One region of the Streptomyces sp. P17 genome, then DNA from elsewhere that is predicted to be linked to it. Evidence: riboswitches for the same ligand, from Rfam matches in the RefSeq annotation. Region 1 holds a riboswitch; the other holds the start of a gene.

What was found. Region 1 has a riboswitch for cyclic di-AMP ahead of RMT89_RS01645 (M23 family metallopeptidase). Riboswitches for the same ligand answer to the same signal wherever they lie in the genome.
Region 2: it holds a riboswitch for cyclic di-AMP, as region 1 does, so the genes downstream of both, RMT89_RS24740 (NlpC/P60 family protein) here and RMT89_RS01645 (M23 family metallopeptidase) in region 1, are expected to answer to the same signal.

What each region holds. Positions count from the first base shown of each region.
Region 1 covers NZ_JAVRBF010000002.1:97,413-101,144, forward strand. The annotation lists gene RMT89_RS01640 (GntR family transcriptional regulator) at 1-547, opposite strand, end outside; gene RMT89_RS01645 (M23 family metallopeptidase) at 736-1,500, opposite strand; cyclic di-AMP (ydaO/yuaA leader) riboswitch at 1,513-1,676, opposite strand; gene RMT89_RS01650 (pitrilysin family protein) at 1,891-3,279, opposite strand; gene RMT89_RS01655 (pitrilysin family protein) at 3,276-3,732, opposite strand, start outside.
Region 2 covers NZ_JAVRBF010000039.1:68,008-71,739, reverse strand. The annotation lists gene RMT89_RS24740 (NlpC/P60 family protein) at 80-1,270, opposite strand; cyclic di-AMP (ydaO/yuaA leader) riboswitch at 1,279-1,449, opposite strand; gene RMT89_RS24735 (ScyD/ScyE family protein) at 1,830-2,459, shown strand; gene RMT89_RS24730 (hypothetical protein) at 2,610-2,792, shown strand; gene pcrA (DNA helicase PcrA) at 2,856-3,732, shown strand, end outside.

The sequences.
Region 1 (3,732 bases):
CGCGCGCCACCGCGTCCACGATCGCGCCGTGCTCCGCCCAGGTCTCCGCGGGACTGGCCGGCGCCTCCACCGCGTACATCCAGGCGATCTTGTGCCGCAACTGGGTCAGCATCGAGGTCAGGGCGGGGCTGCCGGAGGCCTGGGCGAGCGTCTCGTGGAACCAGCCGCCCAGGGAGCGCAGATCCTCGCTGTTGCCCCTTCTGGCCCGCTCCTGACCGAGCCTCACCAGGCCGCGCAGCACCTTCAGATGCGCCTCGGTGCGCCGCTGGGCGGCCCGCGCGGCGCCGAGCGGCTCCAGCAGCGAGCGCATCTCCAGCAGGTCGGAGGCCTCCTGCTCGGTGGGTTCCGCGACGCACGCGCCCGCGTGCCGCCGGGTCACCACGAAGCCCTCCGCCTCCAGCGTGCGCAGGGCCTCCCGGACGGGGACGCGCGAGACGCCGTAGCGGCGCGCCAGCAGTTCCTCGGTGAGTCGGCTGCCGCGCTCGTAGACACCGGCGACGATGTCGTCCCGGATCGCCGTGCATACCGAATGCGCCGGAATACGCATGACCGACCTCCGCTTTAATCCCCGTGAAACGTCGATGACTGACGTGTGTTCAGTGACTCTATTGCAGTGAGCCGGAATTTCCGATGGCGGGCCGGAATCCATGGATATTTTTTGGACAGCGAGGGCTCACAAACGCCGAAAACCCCGGCTCGGCGAGCCGGGGTCCCGGGAAGCGGTGGCGGGTGTCGTCAGACGTTCACGCCGCGCGAGCGGAGGTAGGCGACGGGGTCGAGGTCCGAGCCGTACTCCGCGGTCGTACGGGCCTCCAAGTGCAGATGGGGCCCGGTGACGTTGCCGGTGGCGCCGGAGAGGCCTATCTGCTGGCCCGGGGTGACGCTCTGGCCCACCGAGACGCCGATGGACGAGAGGTGGGCGTACTGGGTGTACGTGCCGTCGTGCATCTTGATGACGATCTGGTTGCCGTACGCCCCGCCCCAGCCGGCCTCGACGACGGTGCCCATGCCGACCGAGCGGACGGAGGTGCCGCTGGAGGCGTGGAAGTCGGCGCCGGTGTGGCTGCCGGAGGACCAGAGGGCGCCGCCGGCCTTGTAACTGGTCGACACGTAGGAGCCGGAGACCGGGGAGACGAAGGTGTTCAGGCGCTTGCGCTCGGCCTCGCGGGCGGCGCGCTCCTTGGCCTCGCGCGCCTTCTTGGCCGCCTCGGCGGCCTTCTTGCGCGCGGCCTCCTCGGCCTTCTGCTTCGCCTCGGCCTCGTCGGCCGCCTGCTGCTGGGCGGCGGCCTGGGCGTCGATCTGCGCGGCGACCGAGTCGCCGATGGTGATGACGGGGGTGAGAGCGGTCTGCTCGGCGGAGATGTCCGCGGCGAGCGCGGGGCTCGACAGGGTTCCGATGACGCCGGTGGTGGTGAGTGCCGCGACGCCCGCCGCGCGGGCGGTGGTGCGCTGCATCCTGCTGGGACGACGGTGCTTCCCGGTGGCGCGCGTGAACGCCATGAAGTGGGTGGTCCTTTCCTTCCCTCTCGCCTACCGGGTTAGCTGACGGGTTCGGAGCAGGAAGGTCTCCTACGGACCCCCTCGCTCACGCGCGGGCGTCCGATTCACCCCAGGGACTGCGGTGGGTCCCCGGCTCCCCTGGCTCGCGCCGTACGGGGACTCGGCGATGACTGTCCGGTGCCGCGGATGCGGCGCACTGCCTGACGGACAGCCCGCACGACGCTAAACGGGGCAACTTTCAATCCCCAAACGGATCACGGCTTTTGTAGCGCATGCCACAGGTCAGACAGGCAACCTCTCCCTCAATTCGGACATAAGGGGGCCCTGGTGACGCTTCCGTCACCAGGGCCCCACACGCGCGTGATCGCGCGTTCACGTCCGAGGGTGTGTCTACTCGGCTGTCACAACGGTGACTTCACCGATGCCGAGGGCCTCGACGGGCTCCTTGATCTGCGCCGCGTCACCGACCAGCACGGTCACCAGACGGTCCACCGGGAAGGCGCTCACGACGGCCGCGGTGGCCTCCACGGTGCCGGTCGCGGCGAGCTGGCGGTACAGCGTGGCCTGGTAGTCGTCCGGCAGGTGCTGCTCGACCTGGTCGGCCAGGGTGCTCGCCACGGCGGCGGCCGTCTCGTACTTCAGCGGCGCCACCCCGACGAGGTTCTGTACGGCGACGTCCCGCTCGGCGTCGGTGAGCCCGCCCTCGGCGAGGGTGCGCAGCACGGTCCACAGGTCCTGCAGGGCGGGACCGGTGTTGGGGGTGTCGACGGAGCCGCTGATGGCGAGCATCGCGGCGCCGGTGCCGTCGGGGGCGGAGCGCAGGACCTGCCCGAAGGAGCGCACGCCGTAGGTGTAGCCCTTCTCCTCACGCAGGACGCGGTCCAGGCGGGAGGTGAGGGTGCCGCCGAGGCAGTACGTGCCGAGGACCTGGGCCGGCCACACGCGGTCGTGCCGGTCGGGGCCGACGCGGCCGATCAGCAGCTGCGTCTGGACGGCTCCGGGGCGGTCCACGATGACGACGCGGCCGGTGTCGTCGGCGGTGACCGGGGGTACGGGCCGCGGCTCGGCCGAGGAGCCGGTCCAGGAGCCGAGGGTGTCGGCGAGGAGCGCGTCGAGGTCGGTGCCGGTGAGGTCGCCGACCACCACGGCGGTGGCCGTGGCGGGGCGGACGTGCCGCTCGTAGAAGGCGCGTACGGCCCCGGAGTCGATGGCCGCGACCGTCTCCTCGGTGCCCTGGCGCGGGCGCGACATGCGCACGGTGGCCGGGAAGAGCTGCTTGGACAGCTCCTTGGCAGCGCGCCGGGAGGGGTTGGCCAGCTCGTGCGGGATCTCGTCAAGGCGGTTGCGCACCAGCCGTTCGACCTCGCTGTCGGCGAAGGCGGGCGCCCTCAGCGCGTCGGCGAGCAGTCCGAGCGCCTTGGACAGGCGGGAGACCGGCACTTCGAGGGAGAGGCGTACGCCGGGGTGGTCGGCGTGCGCGTCGAGGGTGGCGCCGCAGCGTTCCAGCTCGGCGGCGAACTCCTCGGCGGTGTGCTTGTCGGTGCCCTCGGAGAAGGCACGCGCCATGATCGTGGCGACGCCGTCGAGGCCGGCCGGCTCGGCCTCCAGGGGGGCGTCCAGGAGCACCTCGACCGCCACGACCTGCTGGCCGGGGCGGTGGCAGCGCAAGACCGCCAGACCGTTGTCGAGGGTCCCGCGCGTGGGTGCAGGGAAGGCCCAGACCTTCGGCTCGCCCGCCTGCGGCTGGGGGTGGAACTCCATCGTGGCGAGCTCGGTCACTTGGCCGCCTCCTCGTTGTCGTCGGTGGCTTCCACGGTGGCCGCGGACTCCAGGTCTTCGGTGGGCTCCTCGACGGTCTCCGTGGGGACGGTCGGCTCGTAGACGAGCACCGCGCGGTTGTCGGGGCGCAGGCGGGCCTTGGCGACCTCCTGGACCTCCTCGGCCGTCACCTCCAGCACCCGCTTCACGGCGGTGAGGGCGAGCTGCGGGTCACCGAACAGGACGGCGTAGCGGCACAGTTCGTCGGCGCGGCCCGCGACGGTGCCGAGCCGGTCCAGCCACTCGCGCTCCAACTGGGCCTGGGCGCGCTCCATTTCCTCGGCCGTCGGCCCCTGCTCGGCGAACCGGGCGAGCTCCTCGTCGATGGCGGCCTCGATGACGGGGACCTCGACGTCACCGGAGGTCTTCACGTCAAGCCAGCCCAGGGAGGGCGCTCCGGCGAGCCGCAGCAGC
Region 2 (3,732 bases), on a different contig from region 1:
CGGCCCGGGTTACGAGGGGGCACGCGCGCGTGGGTGTGGAAACGGGGCACCGAATCACCCCCGCGCGCGCCGCGTCGCCTCAGGCCGGCCGTACCACGCTGTGGATCGAGCCCTCGCCGTCGTAGAAGATCGACTCCTCGCGGACGTAGGCGCCGGGCTTCGGGGCGTGGATCATCATGCCGTTGCCTATGTAGATGCCGACGTGGGTGACGTCGTCGTAGAAGAAGACGAGGTCGCCGGGCCGGGCGCTGGAGACGGGGACCGTGGTCCCGACGTTGACCTGGTCGTAGGTGGTGCGGGGGAGGGAGATGCCGGCGGCGTTCCAGGCGGCCTGGGTGAGGCCGGAGCAGTCGTAGGAGTCGGGTCCCGTGGCGCCCCAGACGTACGGCTTGCCGATCTGCGCGCGCGCGAAGGCGATCGCCTTCTCGGCCTTCGCGGCGTAGGTGGAGTCGGCGGCGGACTCGGACTCCGTGCTGCCGGTGGAGGTCTCTGCGGAACCGGAAGAGGTGTTCTCCTGCTGCTGGGCCGCCGCCTCCGCGGCCTCCTGGCGGCGCTGTTCCTCCTCCGCCTGCTGCTGGGCCAGTTGGGCCGTCTTGCGCGCGGCTTCCTCCTGGCGCTTGCGCTCGGTCTCGGCGAGCCGCGCCTTCTCCTCCGCCGTCAGCTGCGACAGCAGCTCCCGCGCGTCGGCGAGCTTCTTCTGGACCGTGGACTTGGCGGTCTTCAGATCGCTCTGCGACTCGTTCAGCGTCTGGAGGCTCTCGGTGGCCTCCGTGCGCTTCTTCATCGTCGCCGACTGCTGCGTGATGTAGTCGTCGACCGCTTCCTTCTGACGGCCGGTCATCCGGCTCATCAGCTGGGTCTGGTCGAAGTAGTCTCGCGGGGAGTCGGCCAGCAGGAACGTCGCGGTGCCGGGAGCGGAGGCGCCGGTCCGGTACTGCGCGGCGGCGAGGGAACCGAGTTCCTCCCGCGCGTCGTTGAGCTTCTGGGTGCGCTTGGCGACGCCGTCGAGGAGGGTGTCGGCCTGCTCGCGCTGCTTGGTGGTCTTCTCCTTGGCGGCGTTGTACTTCTCGGTCGCCGTCTCCGCCTGGCGGTAGAGGTCGTCGACCTTCTTCTCGACCTCTTCGAGGCTCGGCTTGTCGTCCGTGGCCGGGCCGGCGTTGGCCGTCTGGGACAGCAGGGCCACGGAGGTGAGGGCGGCCGTGGCAAGGGCGGGGGTCCGTATGCCTGCTACGCGCGTACCCGCCGGAGGCGACTTGCGGTGCGACGCCAAGGGAGGCGACTCCTTCCCATGGTCCGCCTACCGAGTTAGCTGTCGGGTTCGGGCGGGTGGTTAGGAAGGGTTGCCCTACGACCTTTTCCCGTAAGGGAGTCGGGTCGATTCACCCCAAGTTCGGTGGGTCCCCGGCTCCGGCTGCCGTGGGCGGGCAGCGGACTCGGCGGAGGCCGCGCGGCCCGGCGAGGTTCGCCGGTGGGGGTCGTACGGCCTGCCCGGCACGGTAGCCAACTCGTGTGGCCCCTGTGAAGGTTGATGGGTGATATGCCCGATACATTTTCGTGACCTTAGGTCAGGGCGTCGTTGGGCGTGGTCAATCCGGACGGATCTGCGCCGACTTGTACGTATTTTCTCCGGAGTGACGTCGTCCGCCCGCTTCCGGGCGCTAGCTTCCAGCCGGCCGTGGTCGTGTGAGCCGCGGTGGGTGAGTAGGGGTGACGGGCATGAGGAAGCGCAAGTCACTCGTCGTCGCCACCGGCGTCGCGCTCGCCGCCACCGCGGGCATCGCGCCCGCCGGGGCGCGAGCGGGGGAGGGGAAAGCCGCCCGGTCGTCCGCGTGATCGCGAGCGGACTCGACAATCCGCGCCAGCTCTCTTACGACCAGGGGCGGCTGTACGTCGCCGAGGCCGGCCGGGGCGGCAAGAAGTGCATCGGGGAGGGGCCTGAGGGCGAGACCTGTATCGGTCTCACCTCCGCCGTCACCAAGATCTACTGGGACGGGGGTGCGTGGAAGCACCACAGGGTGGTGAAGGGGCTGCCCTCGGGCGCCGCCCCGGACGGCGGCTTCGCCACCGGCGTCGACGGTGTCTCCGCCCTGTACGGCGAGGTGTGGGCCGTGGAGACCTTCGTCCCGCCGGAGGCCGGGGTGCCCACGAAGAAGCCCTGGAACACCCTCGGCAAGCTGCTGCGCATCGGTCACGGCAAGGCCGGGATCGCCGCCGACGTCTCCGCCGTGGAACTGAGGTACAACCCGCACAAGGCGAACCTGGAGTCCAACCCGTACGCCGTCCTCGCCCTGCCCGACGGGCGGAAGACCGTCGCGGACGCGGCCGGGAACGACCTGGTCGAGATCTCCGGGTCCGGCAAGGCTCGCCCCTTCACCGTCTTCCCGGACCACAACGGCCGCGAGTCCGTCCCCACGTCCCTCGCCTCGGCCCCGACGGCAAGCTCTACGTCGGCGAGCTGAACGGCCTCACCGAGAAGCCCACCGCGCGCGTGTGGCGCGTCGACCCCTGGGCCGGAAAGATCCTCGGCTGGAAGTCCGGCTTCGGCCCGATCAGCGGCCGCCGTCAACGGCAGCGGCGATCTGTACGTCAGCCAGCTGTTCAACGGCGTCGTGACCAAGGTCTCCGGCGGCAAGCGGACGGATGTCAAGGTCCCGTTCCCGGCGGGCGTGACCGTCGACCCGTGCGACGGAAAGGTCTATGTCTCGGCCTGGGCGGTCGCGGACCGTGACGGCACCGTCATGGAGGGCGAGAAGACACCCGGCGGGCAGGTCTGGAAGATCCTCGGCTTCTGATTCGGGCGATGTTCCCAAGGGCGGCGGCGGGGTGTCAGTGGGGAGCCCTAGACTCGGAGAGCGATGAGCAGCCTCTTTGACGACAGCTTCCTGGCGGACCTCCAGACCCCTCGTGGGCACGAGGAAGAAGCCCCGCCGCCGCCCGAGGACGATCACACTCCGGAGCCGGTTCCGGACGATCTGTTCGGTGGGAGGTTCGACGTGCCGCCGGACCGGGACGCCTACTACCGCGACGGCGCCCCGCGCCCGGCCATCGACGCGGCCGCGCTCATCGAGGGGCTGAACGAGAACCAGCGCGCGGCCGTCGTGCACTCCGGCGCCCCGCTGCTCATCGTGGCCGGCGCCGGCTCCGGCAAGACGCGCGTGCTCACCCATCGCATCGCCTATCTGCTCGCCGAGCGGAATGTGCACCCCGGACAGATCCTCGCGATCACCTTCACCAACAAGGCCGCGGGCGAGATGAAGGAGCGCGTCGAGCAGCTCGTCGGCCCGCGCGCGAACGCGATGTGGGTGATGACCTTCCACAGCGCGTGTGTACGGATCCTCCGGCGCGAGTCGAAGAAGCTCGGCTTCACCTCGTCCTTCTCGATCTACGACGCCGCCGACAGCAAGCGGCTGATGGCACTCGTCTGCCGGGATCTCGACCTCGACCCCAAGCGTTTCCCGCCGAAGTCCTTCAGCGCCAAGATCTCGAACCTCAAGAACGAGCTGATCGACGAGGAGGACTTCGCGGCTCAGGCCACCGACGGCTTCGAGAAGACCCTCGCCCAGGCGTACGCGATGTACCAGTCCCGCCTGCGCGAGGCGAACGCGCTGGACTTCGACGACCTGATCATGACGACGGTCAATCTGCTGCGCGCCTTCCCGGACGTCGCCGAGCACTACCGCCGCCGCTTCCGGCATGTCCTCGTCGACGAGTACCAGGACACCAACCACGCCC